DNA from 3 places in the Polaromonas sp. P4_F4 genome. Region 3 is predicted to be linked to each of the others. Evidence: predicted binding sites of a transcription regulator. Region 3 holds the regulator's gene; each other region holds the start of a gene.
What was found. The regulator sigma-54, encoded in region 3, starts transcription at its own class of promoters, with help from an activator protein. The targets are predictions, from matches to a motif close to TGGCANGNAANCTGCTTT.
Positions count from the first base shown of each region.

Region 1: a site for sigma-54 is predicted at 1,968-1,985, ahead of AC1DUR_RS08380 (transglutaminase family protein). Genes of this name have one in related genera too.
Region 2: a site for sigma-54 is predicted at 4,866-4,883, ahead of glnA (type I glutamate--ammonia ligase). Genes of this name have one in related genera too.

Region 1 is NZ_JBFUJO010000006.1:2,703-10,790, reverse strand. It holds gene AC1DUR_RS08395 (circularly permuted type 2 ATP-grasp protein) at 1-747, shown strand, start outside; gene AC1DUR_RS08390 (alpha-E domain-containing protein) at 750-911, shown strand; gene AC1DUR_RS08385 (alpha-E domain-containing protein) at 931-1,893, shown strand; gene AC1DUR_RS08380 (transglutaminase family protein) at 2,171-2,992, shown strand; gene AC1DUR_RS08375 (YceI family protein) at 3,049-3,627, opposite strand; gene AC1DUR_RS08370 (YceI family protein) at 3,657-4,208, opposite strand; gene AC1DUR_RS08365 (cytochrome b) at 4,205-4,783, opposite strand; gene AC1DUR_RS08360 (Bug family tripartite tricarboxylate transporter substrate binding protein) at 5,056-6,027, shown strand; gene AC1DUR_RS08355 (cyclic nucleotide-binding domain-containing protein) at 6,297-6,776, shown strand; gene mltB (lytic murein transglycosylase B) at 6,859-7,947, opposite strand; gene AC1DUR_RS08345 (transglutaminase TgpA family protein) at 7,988-8,088, opposite strand, start outside.
Region 2 is NZ_JBFUJO010000007.1:134,959-143,046, reverse strand. It holds gene ntrC (nitrogen regulation protein NR(I)) at 1-1,494, opposite strand, end outside; gene glnL (nitrogen regulation protein NR(II)) at 1,564-2,664, opposite strand; gene AC1DUR_RS10070 (hypothetical protein) at 2,694-3,206, opposite strand; gene glnA (type I glutamate--ammonia ligase) at 3,399-4,814, opposite strand; gene AC1DUR_RS10060 (competence/damage-inducible protein A) at 5,036-5,860, opposite strand; gene AC1DUR_RS10055 (EI24 domain-containing protein) at 5,895-6,821, opposite strand; partial or broken gene AC1DUR_RS10050 (sterol desaturase family protein) at 6,944-7,045, opposite strand; gene AC1DUR_RS10045 (DUF2726 domain-containing protein) at 7,771-8,088, shown strand, end outside.
Region 3 is NZ_JBFUJO010000008.1:43,141-51,228, reverse strand. It holds gene AC1DUR_RS10720 (D-amino acid dehydrogenase) at 1-164, opposite strand, end outside; glycine riboswitch at 388-479, opposite strand; gene argS (arginine--tRNA ligase) at 542-2,227, shown strand; gene AC1DUR_RS10710 (SPOR domain-containing protein) at 2,309-2,938, shown strand; gene AC1DUR_RS10705 (thiol:disulfide interchange protein DsbA/DsbL) at 3,242-3,904, shown strand; gene lptA (lipopolysaccharide transport periplasmic protein LptA) at 4,065-4,676, shown strand; gene lptB (LPS export ABC transporter ATP-binding protein) at 4,691-5,527, shown strand; gene AC1DUR_RS10690 (RNA polymerase factor sigma-54) at 5,669-7,216, shown strand; gene AC1DUR_RS10685 (THUMP domain-containing class I SAM-dependent RNA methyltransferase) at 7,354-8,088, shown strand, end outside.

The sequences.
Region 1 (8,088 bases), on a different contig from region 3:
CTGGTCGAAGGCCAGGACCTGTTTGTCAGGGACAACTTTGTCTACATGCGCACCACGCGCGGACCCCGGCGGGTGGACGTGATCTACCGCCGCGTCGATGACGATTTCCTGGACCCGCTGGCTTTTCGCCCCAACTCCACGCTGGGCTGCGCGGGGCTGCTCAATGTCTACCGCAGCGGCAATGTGTCGCTGTGCAACGCCATCGGCACCGGCGTGGCAGACGACAAGTCGATCTATCCGTATGTGCCGAAAATGATCGAGTTCTACCTGGGCGAAAAGCCCATCCTCAAGAACGTGCCGACCTATATGTGCCGCAATGCCGAAGACCTGCAGTACACCCTGGCCAACCTCAAGGACCTGGTCGTCAAGGAAGTTCATGGCGCGGGAGGCTACGGCATGCTGGTGGGGCCGGCCGCCACCCAGGCCGAAATCGAGGACTTCCGCCAGGCGCTGCTGGCCAATCCCTCGGGCTATATTGCCCAGCCGACGCTGAGCCTGTCGACCTGTCCCACTTATGTGGAAAGCGGCGTGGCGCCGCGACACATTGACCTGCGGCCCTTTGTGCTGAGCGGCAAGGAGGTGCAGATGGTGCCAGGCGGCCTCACCCGTGTGGCGCTGAAAGACGGCTCGCTGGTGGTGAACTCCTCGCAGGGAGGCGGCACGAAGGACACCTGGATATTGCAGGAAGGCCATGGCATGCCCATGCAGACGCAATCACAGTCACAGTCACAGATTGGAGGGACCTGATCATGCTATCGAGAACTGCAGATCACCTTTTCTGGATGTCGCGCTACACCGAGCGCGCCGGCGACATGCCGCAGGCATTCGCGGGGATGACTCATCAATTGCGCGAAGCGCTTGTGACGGCATCCCCAAAACACGCCAAGCGCGCCAGCGCTTTCGGTGTTTGAGGTTTAGGGAGGAGAAAAAATGTTATCTCGCACTGCTGATCACCTTTTCTGGATGTCGCGCTACACAGAGCGCGCCGAAAACACCGCGCGCATGCTTGACGTGAACTACCAGACCTCGCTGTTGCCCCAGTCCGCGGCTGTGGCGCAAGGCGGCTGGCAGAGCCTGCTGAGCATCAGCGAACTCAAGCCGGCCTATGCCGCCAGGTACGGCGACGGCATCAATCCGCGCGAAGTGATGGACTTCATGGTGCGTGATGAAAAAAACTCGTCAAGCATCATCTCGTGCCTGAAGAATGCCCGCGAAAACGCCCGCGCCGTGCGGGGCACGCTGACCACCGAGGTGTGGGAGACGCAAAACCAGACTTACCTGGAAGTCATCCGCATGCTGCGCAACAGCGATTTTGAGCGTGACCCCGGCCAGTTTTTTGAATGGGTCAAGTTCCGTTCGCACCTCTCGCGCGGTGTGACCGCGGGCACCATGCTCCAGGACGAGGCGTTTCATTTTCTGCGTCTGGGGACGTTTCTGGAGCGTGCCGACAACACGGCCCGGCTGGTGGATGTGAAGTTCCATGCCGTGGAAAATGATTTTCTCGGCGCAACCGGCGAGAAAGACCAAGAGTACGATTTTTACCACTGGAGCGCGATTTTGCGCAGTGTGTCCGGCTTTGAGGTGTACCGCAAGGTGTACCGCGACGTCATCAAGCCCGAGCGCGTGGCCGAGCTGCTGATTTTGCGGGCCGACATGCCGCGCTCCCTGCTGGCCTGCCTGAATGAGCTCATGAGCAATCTCGCCATGGTGACCAGCGACACGTCCAGCGAAACGCAGCGCCGCGCTGGCAAACTGCGGGCCGATTTGCAGTACGCCCGCATTGACGAAATCCTCGCGACCGGCTTGCATGCTTTCCTGACCCAGTTCCTGGACCGGGTCAACGAAATCGGCGCGCACATCAGCCGCGAATTCCTCGTTCCGGCGACTAATTGAAACAGCATGAGATTACGGCGGCCGCAGCGCCGGGCCGCCCCAAGCAAGGCCAGCCCCCGAGGGGCTGGAGCCTGCGGCTCCAAACCTGCTTGAGCCGGTTTGGACAGGCGACAGAGGCGCAGCGTCTCGCAAGCCGCGGCCTGCAAGGCCTCGAGAGTTACGCGAAGCGAGCGAACGTGGGGGCGATGGCCGCAGCGCCGGGCCGCCCCAAGCAAGGCCAGCCCCCTCGGGGGGCAGAGAGTTACGCGAAGCGAACGAACGTGGGGGCTCTTATTCCATGAAGCTGCACGTGAGGCATACGACCGACTACCGCTACACCGAGCCCCTGCGTTATGCGTTGCAGACGCTCTGGCTCACGCCGCAGTCCGGCCCGGCGCAAACGGTGTATTTCTGGAGTCTGGGCGCGCCTGAAAAGCTTTTTTCCCAGCTCGACGCCTTCGGCAACCCCATCCATTCCTACACCTTCGTCGGCAAAGAGTCTGACAACGTGCGCTGGAGCCTGGTCAATGCGGCCGGTGACGTTGAAACCCTGGGGGTGGCCGAGTTCACCGATGCCGCGAGCCTGCCGCATCCGGACTTCTTTTTGCGGGCCACGCATCTGGCCCAGCCGGATCCGGTGCTGGCTGAGTTCGGTCGCCGTTTTATCACGCCGTCTGCCACCCGCGGCAAGGCCGAGTTGGGCATGCTGTTGGCCTTGAGCCAGGGTGTTGCTGAGGCGGTAAGTTATCAAAAAAATAGCACCAGCGTGACCACCACGGCGCTGGAAGCATTCAGGGCCGGTGCGGGCGTGTGCCAGGACCAGGCGCACGTGATGGTGGCGATCTGCCGCAGCCTGGGCATTCCTGCGCGCTATGTGAGCGGTTATTTCTACGCCGCCAACGAGCCTGACCTGGCCAGCCATGCCTGGGTGGATGTGTGCCTGGACGTTGCCAGCCGGCGCTGGGTCAGCATCGATGTAACCCACAGCTGCCTGATTGACGAGCGCCATGTTCGGCTGGCCATGGGAACCGACTACAACGCCTGCCCGCCGGCCAAGGGTGTGCGGCAGGGTGGTGGCAAGGAAACCATGACGGTGGACATCACGATCCAACCCGTTTGAACGGCGCTGCGCTGGCCGTCGCCATCAGGGCGCAGAACATCGCAGACAAGGGGCCGTCAACGCTTGAGCGCCTCCAGCGACACATGGAGCGTGATTTCGTCCCTGATCAGCGGCACGAATCGGCCCAGATTGAACTCACTGCGCTTGACCTTGCCGGTGGCGTTGAGCCCGCAGGCCGGTTTGCGCAGCATCGGGTGCATCATGCATTTGAAGTGCGTGACCGTCAGGGTCACAGGCCGGGTGATGCCCTTGACCGTCAGATCGCCCTCGACGGCGGTGACGTCATCGAACTTGCCGAAACTCAGACGGCTCGACTTGAAGGTGATGACGGGAAACCGCTCGGCATCAAAGAACATGTCGCTGCGCAGGACCTGATCGAACAGCAGCGAGCCGGTGCTGATCGACTGGACGTCGATGCTCACCACCACGCTGCCCACCTGGTTGTCAAGGTCCAGGGTGATGGTCGCATCGACTTTGTCGAAACGGTCGCGCTGCGTGCTGTAGCCCAGGTGGTTGAACTCGAACCAGGCGAAGGTGTGATCCGGGTCGCGCTCATACACATCGACGACGGCGAATGCCGAAGCCAGGAACAGACTGCCCAGCAGCGCTACAGCAAGTTTTTTCATTTTTTTCATGAGTAACTCCTGAGTCCTGAGGGTGGCCGCTACGGTTCAAGGACCAGGTGAAACTGCACGGTCACTTCGTTGGCCACCACGCGAACATCGCTCCAGGGGCCTCCGCCGATGCCGAAATCCAGGCGTTTCATCACAAAAGAGCCTTCCATGACGGCCTGCTTGCCACTGGCCTTGAGCACCGCGTTGACCACCACGGGCTGGCTGACGCCCTTGATGCTCAGGACCCCGCTGACCTGGAACCGGCCGGCGCCCTGCGACTGGATCTGGCGCATCTCGAAGCGCGCCTCGGGATGGCGGCTGGCATCGAACCACTGCGCGCTCACCACCTCTTCATTGACCTCCCGCAGGCCGGTGTCGACGCTGGACAGGTCGATGCGCAGCTGTCCGCGGGCCGCGGCGGGCGCCTCGGGGTCGAAGGCCAGGCTGGCGTCGAATTTGCGAAAGGCCCCATCCACCGGCACGCCCATTTGCCGCGAGGTAAAGCGGATATGGCTGCTCGCCAGGTCCAGCCGCCGGTATTCTGCGGCCTGGACACAGGCGCATGACAGGAGCAGGGCCGCAGCCACAGCGGAGATTTTCATTCACGAGCCCCCTTGAACCGGAACATCCGGCCCAGCAAGCCGTCCCGGTCGATGAAATGGTGCTTGAGCGCCGCTGCGACATGCAGGCTTACCAGACCCAGCAGCGCGTAATTGAGGATGCGGTGCAGCGCTTGCAGAAACAGCCCCAGCGCCTCGTTGCGGGCCACCATATCCGGCAGCGGCCACAGGCCCAGGTAGACCGTCGTCACGCCTTTGGCCGAACTCATCAGCCAGCCCGACAGCGGCACGCAGGCCATCAGCAGATACAGCAGCAGATGGTTTGCATGCGCCGCGCTCAGCTCCCATGCCGGCATCGCAGCGGGCAGCGGCGGCGGCGCGTGCCGGATGCGCCAGACGATGCGGGGCAACAGCAGCGCTGCCACCGTGACGCCGATCCACTTGTGATACGAATAGAGCTGCAGCTTGAGCGGACTGAGCGGCAGGCCGACCATGTACAGCCCGACGGAAAAGCTCGCCACCATGAGCAGGGCCATGGCTGCGTGCAGGGCGACTGCGGTGCGGGTGTAGGAGGCGGGCTGCAAACGGCTCTCCGGTGGCAGGTGTTTCACAGTCATTGTGATGCCATCGCCGTAGCCAGCGCAAGCGCGCCGCCGCCCGCTGGTCGCTGGTCGCTGGTCGCTGGTCGCTGGTCGCTCTATTGGCGCCGCCAGGTTCCGCCTGGCCCGCGTGGCTTTCGTGGAGCGCACGCAGCTTGGGCAAGGCCCGGCGTGTGCAGGACCAACGGCTCAAATAGCGACCCGTATCCGGGAAACCACCAATGCCTTGCCAGCTGATTGACAGCTGCGCCCCTTATCGTTGGGCGCACCACTGATCACAAGGACTCGACATGAACCGCCGCCACCTCCTGCAAGCCACTTCGCTAGCCATCGCTTTGCCCTCGCTGGCCTGGGCCCAGGACAAATACCCCGGCAAACCCATCACCCTGATCTGCCCCTACGCTGCCGGCGGCAATGCCGACCAGCGCTCGCGCCAGATCGGCAGGTTCATCTCCACCGCGCTGGGCCAGCCGGTGATCGTGGACAACAAGCCCGGTGCGGGCGGCAACATCGGCACGGAAGCCATCGCCCGGGCCAAGCCGGACGGCTACACCATCGGCATGGGCAATTTCGCGCCGCTGGCGGTCAATCCGACCATGTTCAAGAAAATGAATTTCGACCCGGCCAAGGACCTGGTGCCAGTCTGCCTGATCGAAAAGGGCCCGCTGGTGCTGATGGTTCCCGCGAACTCGCCGTTCAAGAGCGTCAAGGACATCATCGCCGCCGCCAAGGCCAGTCCCGGCAAGCTGTCGTTTGCCTCGGGCGGGCTGGGCGGGTCGCACCACCTGTCGGGCGAGATGTTCAAGTCGCTGGCCGGCCTGTCCATCACGCACATTCCCTACAAGGGCGGAGCGCCCGCCACGACCGACCTGATGGGCGGCCAGGTGGACATGATGTTCGAGCAGATGTATTCGGCCGCGCCCTCGATCCGCGCCGGCAAGCTGCGTGCGCTGGCCATCACCAGCAAGACGCGTTCGCCGCTGTTTTCTGAACTGCCCACCATGGCCGAGTCCGGTGTGCCGGGCTTTGAGGTGCAGAACTGGCAGGGGCTGGTGGCGCCGGCCGGCACGCCCGCGGCCCTCATCAAGCTGCTCAATGAAACCGTCAACAAGGCGCTGGCCGACCCGACCATCAAGGAACAGATGCTGGGTCAGGGCAATGAACTCGGTGGCGGCACGCCCGAGCAGTTCGCCACCCTGATCAAGTCGGAGGCCGATCGCTGGGGCAAGCTGGTCAAGAGCGCGAACATCAAACCCGAATAGCGCTGCCTGCGCGCTATGCGCTCGGCCAGCAGGTCGATGAAGCTGGCCTCGCCCATGTGGATGTGTGATCCCGATGCCTGCCGATGCCTGACCCCGGGTAATCGCGGCACGGGTGCGAGAGATATCAGGGCCAAATCCGACTTGTACTTGCGCGTAGATTTGCAAAATGGGAGACTTGACCTTCGACTTCATAGTCGCAATATAAAGATAAAGACCTTTTCCTCAAGGCTTGCCGCCATGATGTGAACCGCCCCAACCGGACACCGAACATGGAAATTCTCGACCCCACAACGCTTCATGAGCACCTGGCCGCCGACGCCTTCGAGGAAATGTCGGCATTCGGCGCGCTGTCGCAGAGTTTTGTCGCGAAGCTGCTGGCCGACGGTGAAGTGCTGAAGTTGACAGCCAACGAGATCCTCTACCGCAAGGGCGATACCGCCGATAGCTTCTTCGTGTTGCTAAAAGGTCAAATCACCGTTTATGAGGATACCGATGCCGGCAAGGACATCATCCGAACCATGAATGCGGGAGAAAGTGTTGGCTTTCCGGCAATGATCGCGCTGCGCCCGCGCCGCTTCAGCGGCTATGCCGCCGGTGACTGCATCGTGGTGAAAGTCTCGAGTCAGGTGTTTGCCGACCTTTACGTATGGGACCCGCAGCAATTCGCCATTTTTTTCATGAGCCTGTCGCGCGATATGAGCCGTTTTCTGAGCGACACCGCGGGCAGACCGGGAACGCCCCAGGATTAGTGAAGCACGGACCGCGCTTCGCCGCATCGCTCCACTTTTGCTAGCTCTTGATGCCCTTCTTGCAAGGGCCAACGGCAGTCCGTTACGGCGTGACTGACTTGACCCGCGCTGCCACTTCGCGCCCCAGCTCAATCACCGCCATGGCGTAGTAGCTGCTCCAGTTGTAGCGCGTGATGGCGTAGAAATTCTCGGTGCCCGCCACGTAGCTCGGTGCGTCCGGCCCGTTGAGCAGTTCGATCAGCGCCAGCGGGCCGGCGTGTTGCAGCGCAGCGCCTTCCAGTACCGCGCCCTTGGCGGTAAAGCTGGCCACGCTAAAGGTTGGCAGGATGTCGGGCGCCATCAGGGCGTCCATGTCCAGGCGGCTCGTGTCAAAGCTCACCGGGTAGTGGGTGGGCATGCCCGGCTGCCAGCTGAAGGCCTTGAAGTAGTTCGCGACTGAGCCGATCACGTCGGCCGGGCTGTTCCACAGGTCAACGGTGCCGTCGCCGTCGAAGTCCACCGCGTACTTGATCCAGCTGGAGGGCATGAACTGCGGCATGCCCATGGCGCCGGCGTAGCTGCCTTTTGCCTCGAAAGGATCGACGCCGCGGCGGCTTTGCAGGGTCAGAAACTGCTCAATCTCGTCCTTGAAAAACGCGCTGCGCTCCGCGGCTCGTGGGTGGCTCGCCGGAAAGTCGAAGGCCAGTGTGGTCAGGGCGTCCATCACGCGGAAGCTGCCGGTGTTGCGGCCGTAAATGGTTTCTACGCCAATGATGCCGACGATGATGTCGGCCGGCACGCCGTACTCTTTTTCGGCGCGCTCGAGTGCAGCCTGGTTGGCCAGCCAGAAGCGCGCGCCGGCCTCAATGCGAATGGGATCGATGAAACGACTGCGGTAGACCCGCCAGTTCTTGATGAATGGCTTCTCTGACGGCTGCATCAACCGCGAGACGGTGGGGATATAACGCGAATTCCCGATGGCATCGCGCACCCAGTTCGCGTCCAGGTCGCGCCGGCTGGCCAGGTCGTCGGCAAACTGCATGGCATCGGGGCGCGTGGCATAGAGCGGGCCCTGCGCCGGCTCCGCTTTGCTGGTCACCGTTTTCTTCAGAGGTTTTGCGCCGGCAAGCCCTGCCGTGCCGGCGAGGATAGCTATCAAAACCAGCGCAAAACTGAACTTGTAAAGAGGCATCGGAAGTGTCATGAGGAGAAGAAGGGGCGAAGCTTCAATTCTAAGCAGACCATGCGAGCGCGCGCCATTGCTGCCGCAGCCGCCTGATGTCCCGGAGCTGGCTGTGCTGGCCGGAAGAGGTCGCCGCATAGCGTTGCAACT
Region 2 (8,088 bases), on a different contig from region 3:
CTCCAGGTGCAGCTCCTGGATTTTGCGTGTGATGGTATTGCGGCCAATACCCAGCTTCTGGGCGGCTTCAATCCGGCGCCCGCGCGTATTGAGCAGGGCCGTCTGGATCAGCCTGGACTCAAAACGGCGTGTCAGCACATCCCACACATCGCTGCGACCCGCCGCCAGCAGCGCCAGGGCTTCAGCTTCAAGCCCGCTTTCCCAATTCTGCTCGCCAGCGGGCACCGTGGAAAACTGCGCCGCCGGAACAACAGGCTCGGAACCATGCGTGGTGGGCGGGACGGACGCCAGAGGCGCTTTATCGCCCGCCCCCGGCGCTGGTTCGTGCGGCACGCCCAGCACTTCAGGTGGCAGATCCTTGGCTTCAATGACCTGAGCAGGCGCCATCACGGTGAGCCAGTGGCAGATGTTTTCCAGCTGGCGCACATTGCCGGGAAAACCGAAGTTGCTCAGCTGCTGCAGCGCCGCATCGGAGATACGCTTGGGTTCCACACCCAGCTGCTTGGCGCTTTGCTGCAGAAAATGGCGGGTTAGCATGAACACATCTTCGCGCCGTTCGCGCAACGCGGGCAGACGCAGCCGAATCACGTTCAGGCGATGGAAGAGGTCTTCGCGAAACCCCCCTTCCTTGACGCGCTGTTCAAGGTCCTGGTGCGTGGCGGCAATCACGCGCACATTGGCCTTGACGGCGTTGTGTCCGCCAACGCGGTAAAAGTGACCGTCGCTCAGCACCCTGAGCAGGCGGGTCTGCAAGTCAAAAGGCATGTCGCCGATTTCATCGAGGAACAGCGTACCGCCCTCGGCCTGCTCAAAGCGGCCGCGCCGCATGGTCTGCGCGCCGGTGAAGGCGCCGCGCTCATGACCGAAGAGTTCGCTCTCGAGCAGGTCTTTGGGAATGGCTGCCGTGTTGATGGCCACAAAGGGCCCGTTGGCGCGCGGTGAGTGCTTGTGCAGCGCGCGCGCCACCAGTTCCTTGCCCGACCCCGATTCGCCGGTGATCATCACCGTCACCATGCTCTGGCTCAAGCGGCCAATGGCACGGAACACGTCCTGCATCGCTGGCGCCTGGCCGAGCATTTCCGGCGCGGCCGCCATGCGCTCTTCGGCCACCTCCTCGCGCTGGCTTTCTTCCACAGCACGGCGTATGAGTTCCACCGCCTTTGGGAGGTCAAAGGGTTTGGGCAGGTATTCGAACGCGCCGCCCTGAAAGGCGGAAACAGCGCTATCGAGATCGGAGAACGCCGTCATGATGATGACGGGCAGGCCAGGCAGCTTTTGCTTGACCTTCTCCAGCAGATCCAGCCCCGACCCGCCAGGCATGCGAATGTCGCTCACCAGGACTTGCGGGCCCTCTTCCTCTGTCGCGTTTTCCAGCGCCAGGAGAACTTCACGGGGGTTGGTGAAACTGCGCGTAGGAAGGTCCTCACGAAGCAGGGCCTTCTCCAGAACAAACCGGATGGACTGGTCATCATCAACGATCCAAATCGGTTTCATGTTGTGCAGTCCCTTTCGTGCCATTCGCGTTATCGCGTTTATTTATCAAACCATGGAGGAAGACATACCTCAAGGCAGCGGTATCAGCAGCTTGAAATCTGTCCGGCCCGGCACACTGTCGCACTCAATCAAACCGTGGTGTTGCTGAACAAAGGTTTGCGCCAATGTCAGCCCCAGCCCCGAACCGCCCTCGCGCCCTGATACCAGCGGATAGAAGATACGGTCTTTGATGGAGTCCGGCACGCCCGGTCCATTGTCAATGACATGCAATTCCAGTGCCAAGCGATAGCGCTGCTTGCCGAAAGTTACCTGCCGGGCGATTCGGGTCCTGAAAGTGATCTGCGCATCGCCTGCCACCATGCGCTCTGCGAGCGCCTGAGCCGCGTTGTGGGCGATATTGAGTACCGCCTGGATCAGCTGCTCGCGGTCGCCGCGGAAGCCGGGAATCGAAATGTCATAGTCCCGCGTCACACGCAGCCCCTTGGGAAACTCGGCAAGGATCAGCGAGCGCACACGTTCACACACTTCGTGAATATTCACATCGCCCACCAGATGCGGTCGCCGATGCGGCGCAAGCAGGCGATCGACCAGCGTTTGCAGACGATCCGCCTCATGAATGATGACCTGTGTGTACTCGGTCAGCTCCTTGTCGATTTCCATTTGCAGCAATTGCGCCGCGCCGCGAATGCCGCCGAGCGGATTCTTGATTTCGTGGGCCAGGTTGCGGATCAGTTCCTTGTTGGCCTGCGCCTGGTCAATCAGGCGTTCCTCGCGGTCCTGCTTGGCCTGCTGCTCCAACGGCAGCAACTCCACAATCGCTTCGCCCGGCGTATCGGTTTGCGCCACCACCACATGGACCGGCATCGGCTCGTGGTTCAGGCGCCTGAGCCATGCGTCATAGCGCAGGGCTGCAAACTCATTGCTGCCGGCGCCCTCCAGCGCATTTTGCAGAATCAGCGGTTCGGTAAAACACTCGGGGAGCTGCGAGCCTTCAATGGTGCGGCGTGAGGTGCCCAGCGCGTCTTCGAGCGCTGCGTTGGCGAACACCACCACCCCATTGGTACGCACCACGGCCACGAGCGTGGCCAGCAGATCAAACGATTGAAAGCGCGGGGACGCTGGGACGGGGAGTGAAATAGGGGGTAAATGTGGCTTGTTCAAGCCGTCCATTTTGGCCCATAAGCGGTGGAGATAAACGCTTAATTTGCGGCCGGGAGACGCGAAATCTCGCGCTTGATGCCGGCAATATCGCTCTGGTTGCGGGCGATGCTTTCCTTGAGTTCAGCCACGCGGTCCAGGTAGCGCTGGTAGTTGCGTCCTTCGATGCCCTGCTTTTCCGGTTCGCCGTTGTTGTACTCTTTTTGCTGCTCGGCCAATCGGGCTTCGGCCTTTTTCAGCTCGGACTCCAGAATGGCGCGCGAATCACTGTCGCGCGCACGCTGCTCCGGGCTGCCATCGGTTCGCGGACCGCCTGAAGCCGCCGCCGCAGCAACACGCACAGGCGCCCTGGGCACCGGGTTGCCCTGCACCACAGTGACATTGCCCCCCGACAGCAGCTTGCAATTACGGTTCTGGGCATCCTTGGTGTTGTTGATGTACTCGGGCACGCCACCATTGGCGGCAACGCAACGGTAAACCTGCTGGGCCCATGCGGTATTTCCCGCACCGGCCAGCAGCATGGACAAGAGGGACAGCGATAAAGTGTTTTTCATTCGGAACTCCAGATGCCCGCAAGGGCAAAGGACGGTCTATCAGTATGCTGCAAAGCGGTAAAAACACAAAGTCAGCGCCCCCATTACCCACCAGCCATAAAAAAGGACGGCATTTGCCGTCCTTTTTTGGCCACAAACCGTAAGCAACAGTAAGTGGCCGGGAGTCTGCAGCCCTGATTGCAGGGAGCTGATTTACAGGGAGTAATACATCTCGAACTCGATGGGGTGCGTGGCCATGCGCAGACGCGTCACTTCACCCATCTTCAACTCAATGTAGGCGTCCAGCATGCTGTCGGTGAACACACCGCCCTTGGTCAGGAAGCCGCGATCCGCATTGAGGCAGTCCAGCGCCTGGTCCAGGCTGTGGCAGACGGTTGGCACTTTTGCATCTTCCTCGGGCGGCAGATGGTAGAGGTCCTTGGTCGCGGCTTCGCCCGGGTGGATCTTGTTCTCGACGCCGTCGAGGCCGGCCATCATCAGTGCGGAGAAGCACAGGTAAGGGTTGGCCAGTGGATCGGGGAAGCGCGCTTCAATGCGGCGGCCCTTGGGATTCGCCACATATGGAATGCGGATCGAAGCCGAGCGGTTTTTGGCCGAATAGGCCAGCTTGACCGGTGCTTCGTAGCCGGGAACCAGGCGCTTGTAGCTGTTGGTGCCGGGGTTGGTGATCGCATTCAGGGCACGGGCGTGCTTGATGATGCCGCCGATGTAGTACAGGGCGAAATCGGACAGACCCGCATAGCCGTCGCCGGCAAACAGGTTTTTGCCGTCTTTCCAGATGGACTGGTGAACGTGCATGCCGGAGCCGTTGTCGCCCACGATGGGCTTGGGCATGAAGGTCGCGGTTTTGCCGTAGGCATTGGCCACGTTCTGCACCACGTATTTCAGCATCTGGGTCCAGTCGGCGCGCTGCACCAGCGTGCTGAAGCGGGTGCCGATTTCATTCTGGCCGGCGCCAGCCACTTCGTGGTGGAACACTTCGACCGGAATGCCCAGCGATTCGAGGATCAGGGACATCTCGGCGCGCATGTCCTGCGTGCTGTCGACCGGTGGCACGGGAAAGTAGCCGCCCTTGACGGTGGGACGGTGGCCACGGTTGCCGCCTTCGAGCTTGGCGCCAGAATTCCAGGGGGCTTCGTATTCTTCGATTTTGAAGAAGGTGCCCGACATGTCGGTGTTCCAGCGCACGTCGTCAAAGATGAAAAACTCTGGCTCAGGTCCGAAGTAGGCGGTGTCGCCCAGGCCGGAAGCCTTGAGGTAGGCTTCGGCGCGCTTGGCGATGGAGCGCGGGTCGCGGTCATACGACTTGCCGTCGCTGGGCTCCAGCACGTCGCAGCTCATGAACAGCGTCGTTTCTTCGAAGAACGGGTCAATGTTCGCGGTGTTGGGATCAGGCATCAACTGCATGTCGGAGGCTTCAATGCCCTTCCAGCCGGCAATCGATGAACCGTCAAACGCGTGGCCCGAGGTGAACTTGTCTTCGTCAAAGTGGGAGACAGGCACCGTCACGTGCTGCTCTTTGCCCCGAGTGTCGGTAAAACGGAAGTCAACAAACTTGACTTCGTTTTCCTTGACCATTTTCATGACGTCTGCGACGGTCTTTGCCATCAAAATCTCCTGTTGCTTGGATGGTTGTTAAAAAATTGTCTTCGGATGGTGAATGCACTTTTTGTGCCACAGCGGATGGCTGATCGGTTTTCGCCAAACCCCTGATTGTGCCGTTATCTGGCGCGGATTCTGTCGTTGCGAAGTCAGAATCTCAAAAAGAGGTACGCCGCTTTTGCACCAAGATGGCTCATCACATCAATGCACCATATCGGTGCAATCTCTCAGCGCACCAACTCAGGGCCTAATTTGACCTGGAATTTCTGCAAGCCCGCCAGCAAGGCGGGATAAGCCAGGCTCACCGCCTGCGGCGCGCCCTTGACGCCCAATTCGATGTGGCGGCCGTAATCGGGGTGATCCACGCTGGGCAGACTGAACACTTTCACCCCCACGTGCGCTGCCTCAATAGCGAGCATCAGGGGGGTCAGCGTGGCCTCCATGGAGCCAAACACAATCACCGACTTTTCGATGTAGGCGGATTTCTGATGTAGATGGGGATAGCGCTGGTCGAGCACCCACTCCATCATGGGCCAGGCCATGACCGGGAAGCCCGGAACAAAGTGCACCGCGCCCTCACCGGCCTGGCAGCTAAAACCGGGGATCTTGTTGTAGGGGTTGGGAATGATCTGGGCGCCCACCGGGAACACACCCATATTCAGGCGGTGGATGTTGTCCTCGCGGTCGGGCTCATAGGGCAGCCCCTGCTCTTTCGCCACGTCCTGCATGCGCTCCATGATCAGCGTTTTGGCTTCGGGGTGGAGGGCCAGTTCCACGCCCAGGGCCTTGGCCGCGCATTGCCGGGTGTGGTCGTCCGGTGTGGCGCCAATGCCGCCGCAGGAAAACACCACATCGCCAGACGTACGCGCCGCCGCAAAGGCGCGCGCCAGGGTGGCGGTGATGCGGGCCGGGTCGTCGCCCACGTAGTCGGCGTAGCCAAGCTGCATGCCGCGGGCACCCAGCAGCTCGATGGTTTTGGGCAGGTGCTTGTCGGCACGTTTGCCCGAGAGAATTTCATCGCCAACAATGACGAGTCCAAAGTTTGTGGTCATACAGGGCAGTCGTGAGGTTGCGGCAGGACAGTCATCAAGGCCGGACAGGGGGATTGCCGCCCAGCGAGCCGAAGCTGGGCGCCGGCCCCTCGGAAGCAGTCGGCGCCAATTCGTTCGCGATTGATTTAATAGCCTCCTGCGCGAGCGGATGGGGGGCCAGCGCGTTGTTTTTCTTGCGCAGCTGCTCCAGGGCGGCGAGCGTGTAGTGGGCAAACCAGAGCGACGAAAAAGCAAACACCAGGGTGTATAGCCAGATGGCCACCGGCACGAGGATAGGCGCCATCGCCACGAACATGGCGCCCGAAGCCCAGATCAGGCTGGGCGCGGCACCGAGGTAGCCGCTGAGCACCCCGATGCCCAGCAGCACGGCACGGTTCTCCCGGAAAATCTGGCGCCGCTCCTCACTGCTCGCGTGGTCCACCAGGGCGTCATACGACATGACGCGGTAGGTGAGCCAGCCCCAGATCAGCGGCGGCAGGATCAGGATCAACGGGGGAATCAGCCACAAGGGAATCGACAATACCAGTGCAATCACAGCGAGCAGGGTGGAGCCCAGCGACCAGAACAGGCTGGCAACCAAGGAGCCGCCCCGCTTGCGCTCCAGTTGCGGAAACCGTCGTTCGGCCACCAGGGCCACCATGGCGGGTGTCATGAACATTGCCACAAACAGCAGCGAGGCAATCACAATGACGGGAATGGCCAGGAACAGCAGCAATACAGGCGCCAGCACCACACGAAGGTCGCTCAGCCCCAGCCCTTCCAGCCAGCGGACCATCATGTCCACCAGTTCATAGCTTTCAAGGTTGCTGCGCACCGCGGCCAGCGCGCCTTCCCAGAAAAAGTAGCCCAGGCCGAGTGAGATGACAGCCATGATCACCAGGGGAAGGACCGACAGGGCGATGACCCGGGGATGCAGGCAGTACATGGCGGCCCGCCAGAAGGAGTCTAAAAGCTTGCTCATGGAGCTAGGATAACGCCAATGCATGGCAGCCTTCGGGACGGCATGTTCCGCCGGGCCACCCACCGTGAAACGGCCACCTCGTGAATCGGCGCATCACACGATGTGAAAAGCGCCGGGACATCTCATGCGCGGCCGGCCAGCCGCTTCAAGCCCATCCACTGCTGCGACCAGAAGCCGCGCCCATAGTCACGGTTATTTTCGACCTGGTCACGCACGCCCGTAGGGATCCTTGAAGCCCTCAGGCTGCGGCAATGAATTCGCCGGATATCAAGGCAACCGGCTGGAAATGCAGCCTATGGTCGGCTCTCCGCACCTGGTTCCCGTCGTGTTCTTGTGCAGGCCGAAAAAACCATTGAAGCGATCACCGGTTTTCCGGTGCCCAGCAATGCCTCCTGATAGCACCGGATGCGCTGGTTTTACAGCAGTGCCCATGGCCATGGATCACTGCGGGTCATTGCGTTCTTTTGGCGGAAGGCCTGACCGGAAAACCAATAGCGCAAAATAGTGCAATAGCGGAGGTCAGTCCCTGCTACGCCCGCAGACCGACCAGAGTCGACCAGAGGAGGCCCAGACGTTCCAAATGGTCTGGCACGTTATCGAGCGTCCGGCTAACATACACAATGAAACGAATGAAACGGCATTTAATGGCTGCCATACAACAAATGTGTGTGGCACAAGCCATAAAAGTGCGCAGAAAGCCCGTCGCCTGGTTGTCAACCCTAGCCACCCGCAGGCTTGGGCTACCCCAAAAAGACACCTCTGGCAAGATTAGTAGCTGGCCATTTTGCTGAAGTGTGACGGGAAGTACTCGTTTTTCGTTACTTAAATCACGAAATTCACAGAATCGGACAACTTTAGTAACATTTTTAAAATTGTGTGATTATTTTCCTACCCAATTACTCCTGTTGAGCGTAACTTGTAAGCATTGGTGACAAACCGGGAGCCGTAAATGACAAAAAATCCAGAACTACTGATGGCGGGGCTGCCCTTGATGGGCGTGCTCACCCTTTGGTACTGGCTGCGATTGCGCTGGATTGCGAAGGAGAAACGTCGCATCCCCAGGCATTGGCCCTTGCATGCGCGGCCGTTGGTGAACAGCGAGGAATTGCAACTCTGGCGCTGGCTGGCCGAGACTTTTGATGACCATCACATCATGATCAAGGTGCCGGTCACCCGCTTCGTCCGGCCTAACGCCAGTGAAAATGGGCTGTACTGGTACAGCCTGCTCAAAAACACCAGCTGTACATTTTCCGTGTGTTCCCTGGAT
Region 3 (8,088 bases):
CAGGGTTCGGCGTGGCTGACCGAAATCTGCCCGCCGTTGGCAAAGCTGGTTTCCAGGCCGGCGCCGGGCTGGCGGTCGACCACGGTGACCTCGTGGCCGGCCTGGCGCAAAAACCAGGCGGAGGTGATGCCGGTCACGCCGGCGCCCAATACGGTGACTTTCATGATGAAATTCCCAAGGAAAACAAGGCAACAGGCCAGCACGGATGCGCGCAGGCAGCTATGAAATCAATCGTGAATTTCAGGGCGGCAGCGTGCACCAGTGCTGGTGCCGCTCCCACTGTCCTTGGTACCTGAGAGATTCAGCCCGGTATCAGCAGGTGCTGATGGCCAGGATTTGCTCCTTCGGTGGCGGCAGCGTTGCGCTGCAGCTCTCTCCAGATTCGGCATGTTTCATTCAATACGGGGACCTGAGCGATCATGGGAGATTGCGCCTTCGGCGGCTGTTGCAGGGCAACAGCGCTCTCTTGAATGAAAGCAGATTCTCGCATATTGCCCAAGCGCTGGCCAGAAGCGCGGGGCCCACGCCCTAAAATCTCTCCATGCTTCAAATCAAACAAGACTTGCTGGACGCCCTGGGCCAGGCCCTCAAAACCATGGCGCCCGACAGTACCGTGGCGGCAGCCTTCGAGTCGCCCAAGGTGGCGGCCCATGGCGACTTTGCCTCCACCGCGGCCATGCAGCTGGCCAAACCGCTCAAGCTCAACCCGCGCCAGGTGGCGGAAAACCTGCGCGGGCTGCTGCTCCAGGCGCCCGCGTTTGCGCGCTGGGTGGACGCGATCGAAATTGCCGGCCCCGGTTTTCTCAATATCCGGCTCAAGCCCGAAGCCAAGCAGCAGGTGGTGCGGGAAGTGTTGCAGGGTGCAGACCAGTACGGCATGCAATTGGCCGACAGCCCGCATCGCATGATTGTGGAGTTCGTCTCGGCCAACCCGACCGGGCCGCTGCATGTGGGCCATGGCCGCCAGGCGGCGCTGGGCGATGCGATTTGCAACCTGTTTGACACGCAGGGCTGGGATGTGTGGCGCGAGTTCTATTACAACGACGCCGGCGTGCAGATCCAGACCCTGGCCACCAGCACGCAGGCGCGCGCCAAAGGCCTCAAACCGGGCGATGCCGGCTGGCCCGAGCCCGCCTACAACGGTGACTACATTGCCGACATCGCCAATGACTTTCTGGCCAAAAAGACCGTCAAGTCCGACGACCGGGAGTTCACCGCCAGCGGTGATGTCGAAGACATCGACTCGATCCGGCAGTTTGCCGTGGCCTATTTGCGCCATGAGCAGGACCTGGACCTGCGGGCCTTCTCGGTCAGGTTTGACAACTACTACCTCGAGTCCAGCCTGTACAGCTCGGGCCGTGTCGACAGCGCGGTGCAAAAGCTCAAGGACGCCGGTAAAACCTACGAGCAGGACGGCGCGCTGTGGCTCAAGTCGACCGACTACGGCGACGACAAAGACCGCGTGATGAAAAAGGGCGACGGCAGCTACACCTACTTTGTGCCGGACGTGGCCTACCACCTGGCCAAATGGGAGCGCGGTTTCAGCAAGGCCATCAACATCCAGGGCATGGACCACCACGGCACGATTGCCCGCGTGCGCGCCGGGCTGCAGGCCGCCAGCGCCGGCATTCCGCAGGGCTACCCCGACTACGTGCTGCACACCATGGTGCGCGTCGTGCGCCATGGCGAAGAGGTCAAGATCTCCAAGCGCGCCGGCAGCTATGTCACGCTGCGCGACCTGATCGAATGGACCAGCGCGGACGCCGTGCGCTTCTTTTTGCTCAGCCGCAAACCCGACACCGAGTACGTCTTTGATATCGACCTGGCGCTGGCAAAAAATAATGAAAACCCGGTGTACTACGTGCAATACGCCCATGCGCGCATCTGCTCGATTCTCGGCACTTGGGCCGCGCAGGGCGGCGATCAGGGCCAGCTGAAAAGCGTGGACCTGTCGGCACTGGTCAGCCCGCAAGCCCAGGCCCTGATGCTGCTGCTGGCCAAGTACCCCGACATGCTCAGCAACGCGGCCGCCGGTTTGGCGCCGCACGACGTGGCCTTTTATCTGCGCGAGCTGGCCGCCTGCTACCACAGCTATTACGACGTCGAGCGGATTCTGGTGGACGATGAAGCCGTCAAGCTGGCGCGCCTGGCGCTGGTCGCCGCGACGGCGCAGGTGCTGCACAATGGCCTCAAGGTGCTGGGCGTCAGTGCGCCCCACAAAATGTAGGCAACCATGAAGCACACACAGCGGAATTCAGAGCGAAATTCAGAGCGGGATTCAGAGGCAGGCAAGAAAATTGGGCAAGGTATGAGAAAACAACAAGGCGGAACCCTGCTGGGTCTGGTTATTGGCGCGCTGATCGGCCTGGGCGCCGCGCTGGCCGTGGCGGTCTACATCACCAAAGTGCCGGTGCCTTTCATGAACAAGAGCCAGTCGCGCAATCCCGACAGCGACGCCGCGGAAGCCAAAAAGAACCGGGACTGGAACCCGAATGCCCCGCTGGCGGGCAAAACGCCTGTGAAGCCGCTCCCTTCTGCTTCCAGCGCTTCCGGCGAACCCGGCATTGTGCCGGCCCCCGCCACGGCGACCGCGCCCAAGGCAGCTCCCGCGCCCCCGGCGAAGCCCGCCACCTCCGCGGATCCGCTGGGCGATCTCGCCAAGGCCAGGGCGGACGCCGCGCCCGCCGTCTCGGGCGTTGACCCGTTCAGTTATTTTGTCCAGGCCGGTGCATTCCGTACGCCAGAAGACGCGGAGCAGCAGCGCGCCAAGCTCATGCTGCTGGGCGTGCAGGCCAAGGTGAGTGAGCGCGAGCAGTCGGGCCGAACGGTGTACCGCGTGCGCGTTGGCCCCTTTGATAAAAAAGAAGACGCCGACAAGGTCAAGGAGCGGCTGGACGGCAACTCGATAGAAACGGCCCTCGTCAGGGTGCAGCGCTAGAGTGTGGTGTTGCACGCTATCCGGTACATAAAACCGTGTCTTTTTGCCCATGGCGGCGTTGCAAATCCTCGCAATAGTGGAACTATTGCTGTGGTTTGCGCCTTGCCCTGAACAAAAATCCATCGGTTTTATTTGTACCGTCAAGCATGCAACACCACACAGGGTGAACTTTTATGGGCGGGGGCGTACCAACCCCTGTACGAAACGGCCGGCCGGCTTGTTTTTTTCACTGAATAAGTAAGTGGCCGCTTTGCAAAATACCCCCACACAGACCCACAGACCAGGAAACCAGGAGAAAAATTGATGCAACGACGTGAGTTTTCGCTTTCAGCCGCTACCGTGGCAGCCGCCGCCACTTGGGGAGGCGTTGCGCTGCCCACAGCCGCGCAGGCTCAGGCCCGCGCCTTCAAGGAGGGAACGGATTATTTGACGCTGGGCAAACCCGCTCCCACCGACGTGCCTGCCGGCCAGGTCGAAGTGGTGGAATTTTTCTGGTACAGCTGCCCGCATTGCAACGCCTTTGAGCCGCAACTCGAGGCCTGGATCCAGAAAGCACCCAAAGACGTGACCGTCAGGCGCGTGCCGGTGGCCTTCCGTCCCGATTTTGAGCCGCAGCAGCGTCTTTTTTATGTGCTGGAAGCCATGGACAAGCTCAATGAACTGCACAAAAAGGTGTTCAACGCGATCCATATCGAGCGCCAGGCGCTGAACACGGCGGATCAGGTGGCGGCCTGGGCGGAGAAGCAGGGCCTGAGCAAGGCCAAGTTTGTCGAGCTGTACAACTCGTTTTCCGTCAGCACCAAGGCGCGCAAGGCCACCCAGTTGCAGGACACCTACGCGGTCGACGGCGTGCCGGCCCTGGGCGTCGGCGGGCGTTACTACACGTCTGGCCAGCTGGCCCAGACCATGGACAGGGCCCTGCAGGTCACCGATTACCTGATCGCGCAATCGCGCAAGGCCAAATAAGCGCACGGCAAGTCGAACGTCATATGCCAACGCCCGGCGTTGGCCCGAAAACCTGCCCACCCGTGGCGGGTTTTTTTATGGGCCCAATTCGCCCTCGCCGCCATTCCCGTAGCTGGCATGGCTACAATCACTCCAAACCAGCAGCAAGATTCGTGCCTTTATGAAACACCCCTTTTTTCCCTTGATCGTGCTGGCCGCACTGGCGGCCGGAGCGGTGTTTCCCGCCGCGGCCGAGCGGGCTGACCGCGACAAGCCGATGAATGCGGAGGCCGATGCCCTGCGTTACGACGACCTGAAACAAACCAGCGTGTTCACCGGCAATGTGGTGATCACCAAGGGCACCACCATTGTTCGGGGCGAGCGTGTGGATGTCAGCCAGGATCCCCAGGGCTACCAGCAGGCCGTTGCCGTGGCGGCCCCGGGCAAGCTGGCCTTTTACCGGAAAAAGCGCGACGGCGTGGACGAGTACATCGAAGGGGAAGGCGAGCGGATCGAATACGACAGCCGTGCCGATACCGTCAAATTCATCAAGCAGGCCGTGGTGCGGCGCTACAACGGCGCGACCCTGGTCGACGAAACGACCGGCTCCCTGATTGTTTATGACAACAACACCGATGTGTTCACTGTGGATGGGGGCGCGCAAAACCGCACGGCCACCAATCCCACGGGGCGGATTCGCGCCATGCTGTCGCCGCGCGGCGCCGCATCGGCTCCGCAGCCGCCGGCCGGACCCGCGCTCCGTTTGCGTCCCGGCACCACGCTGGGGCCATGACGGAAACCCGAAAAATGGACAGAACGGACAATCAAGCCGCGGATGCGGTGACTGACACATCGTCGGTCAATACCCCGGCAGTCAACAGCCCGGCGGCCAGTACCGCACCGCCCAGCCGCTTGGTGGCCCAGGGGCTGCAGAAATCCTATGGCAGCCGCAAGGTGGTGCAGGATGTCTCGCTGTCCGTGCAAAAAGGCGAGGTGGTGGGCCTGCTGGGCCCCAATGGCGCGGGAAAAACCACGTCGTTCTACATGATCGTGGGGCTGGTGCGTGCCGACGCGGGTGAGATCTCCATTGACGGCCAGTCGGTCGAGCACATGCCGATTCACCTGCGCGCCCGCCTTGGGCTGAGTTACCTGCCGCAGGAAGCGTCGATTTTTCGCAAGCTCACCGTCGAAGAAAATGTGCGCGCCGTGCTGGAGCTGCAGCTGGACGCCAGCGGCAAGCCGCTGGGCCGCGCAGACCTTGAAAAGCGGCTCGATGCGCTGCTGCAGGACTTGCGGGTCGATCATCTGCGCGACTCGCCGGCGCCGGCGCTGTCAGGGGGCGAGCGCCGCCGCGTCGAGATTGCGCGTGCCCTGGCGACGCAGCCGCGGTTCATCCTGCTCGACGAGCCTTTTGCCGGCATTGACCCGATCGCCGTGATCGAAATCCAGCGCATCATCGGTTTCCTGAAGTCGCGCGGCATTGGCGTGCTGATCACCGACCACAATGTCCGCGAAACGCTGGGCATTTGCGACCATGCCTACATCATCAGTGACGGCCATGTGCTGGCGACCGGCACCCCTTCCGAGATTGTGAACAATGCCGATGTACGCCGCGTTTACCTCGGTGAACACTTCAGAATGTGATGGCTCCCCCCCGTTGTCGCTCACTGCGTGTAGCTCCCTCCCCCCTGCAGGGGGCGGCGCCTGCGCCCCGGCAAAGCCGGTTGCGCGGCCCCCGCTTGGTTAATACATCCCAACTCGCTTTGTCGTGCGCTTAGGGATGTCATGAAACAAGGCCTGTCCCTCCGCGTTTCGCAGCATTTGGCTCTCACGCCCCAGCTGCAGCAGTCGATTCGCCTGTTGCAGCTGTCCACCCTTGAGCTGAGTCAGGAAGTCGAGCAGATGCTCGATGAAAATCCGTTCCTGGAAGTGTCGGAAGAAGCCGCGCCACGCGAGGAATTTGGCCTGGAGAATGCCGACACGCCGGTCAGCCAGGACAGCCGGGAGTTTGAGTTTGCTGGTGATTCAGTAGCAGGAAGCCCTGATGAACCAAGGGTTGCAAGCCAAAACGATGTAGATACAGGGCCCGAGATCAGCTCCGAGGCCAAGCTGGAAGAAAGCTGGGAAGGCGACGGCACGGTGGAGTCGGCGCCGGACGACAGCGAATGGGGCGGCGACGCGCCGGCCCGCAAAAACAATGTGGACGACAGCGAGGCCGAGGCTTCCGACCTGGCCCGCAGCCATGAGTCGCTGCAGGACCATTTGCACCGCCAGTCGCTCGGCCTGCGCCTGTCGGAGGAAGACCAGGCGGCGCTGCATTTCCTGATCGAGTCGCTCAATGACGACGGCTACCTCGAAGACAGTCTCGCGTCACTGGCCGCCGGCCTGGCGGGCGACGACCTTGAGCAGGCGGAAGAGCTGGAACAGCACTTTGCCATGGCCCTGAAGCTGCTGCAGCACATGGAGCCCGCTGGCGTCGGCGCCCGCAACCTGGCCGAGTGTCTCGGCCTGCAGCTGCTCGACTGCAAGGACTGCGACGAGACCCGCGCAGCGATCGCCATGTGCAAGCAGCCCATGGAACTGCTGGCCAAGCGGGATATGAAGCGCCTGTCCTACCTGTGCGGGTTTCCGGAGAGCGTGATCAGGGGCGCCATCGCCGTGATCGGCCGGCTGGATCCCAAGCCCGGACGGCGGTTTGTCAACGTCGAGCGCAACCTCATCGTGCCCGACGTGATCGTCATCAAATCGGGCCGCGGCTTCAAGGTCTCCCTCAACAGCGAGGTCATGCCTCGTCTGCGCGTGCACGACATCTATGCCAATGCGCTGAAGCAGCACAAGGGCCAGAACGGGCAGGCCTTGCAGCAGCGCTTGCAGGAAGCGCGCTGGTTCATCAAAAACATCCAGCAGCGCTTTGACACCATCCTGCGCGTGAGCAGTGCGATTGTGGAGCGGCAAAAGAATTTCTTCACCCACGGCGAGCTGGCCATGCGTCCGCTGGTGCTGCGCGAAATTGCCGACGAACTGGGCCTGCACGAGTCCACCATCTCGCGTGTCACCACGGCCAAGTACATGAGCACGCCGTTCGGCACCTTCGAGCTCAAGTACTTTTTCGGCTCCGCGCTGGGCACCGAGACCGGCGGCAACGCGTCGAGCACGGCGGTGCGCGCCCTCATCAAGCAGTTTGTCTCGTCCGAGAGCCTGAAAAAGCCGCTCAGCGACAACCAGATTTCCGAAATGCTCAAGGAGCAGGGCATTGAATGCGCGCGCCGCACCGTGGCCAAGTACCGCGAGGCTTTGCGCATCGCGCCTGCCAACCTGCGAAAGTCGCTTTGAATGTAGCCCCCACGGTCGCCCACTGCGTGTGGCTCCCTGCCCCCCGGGGGGGCCGCTGCGCCTGCGGTCTGGCAAAGCCAGCCGCGGCCCCTGCTTGAAAAGAAGCCCGTCACCCAGCCAGCCGCAAACCTTCATTCATGAACCAACTTCAACTCTTTTTACCCTGCGCCGCCGGCGTCGAGGCCTTGCTGGCCAGCGAGGTCAAACGCATCACCGGCATCGAAGGCAAGGCCTGGCGCGCCGGCGTGCAGCTGCAGGGCTCCTGGCGCGACGCGCTGCAGCTCAACCTGCACAGCCGCCTGGCTCAGCGGGTGCTGATCGAGCTGCAGCACAACCAGTACCGCAGCGAGCAGGACCTCTACAACGCGGCAGCCAGCGTCGCATGGGAAATCTGGTTCACGCCGAAGCAGACCTTCAAGGTCGAGATCACTGCGCAGCACAGCCCGCTGACCAGCCTGAACTTTGCGGCACTCAAGGTCAAGGACGCCATTGCCGACCGCTTCCGCGCCAAGTACGAGGTGCGCCCCGATGTGGACACGCGCTGGCCCGACGTGCGCGTGTATGTGCACCTGACGACAGACACGGCGACCATCTACATCGACACCTCGGGCGAGCCGCTCTTCAAGCGCGGCTGGCGCGAAGACAAGGGAGACGCCCCCCTGAAGGAAACACTGGCCGCCGCCATGATTGCCGCCAGCGGCTGGGACCAGCAGTGCAAAGAGGGTGTGCCGCTGTACGACCCGTGCTGCGGCTCCGGCACCATCGTGATCGAGGCGGCGCAGATTGCCTGCAACATCGCGCCCGGCATCAACCGCCGCTTTGCCTTTCAGAAATATTTGCCCTTCCAGGCTCACGTGTGGGAGGGACTGCTC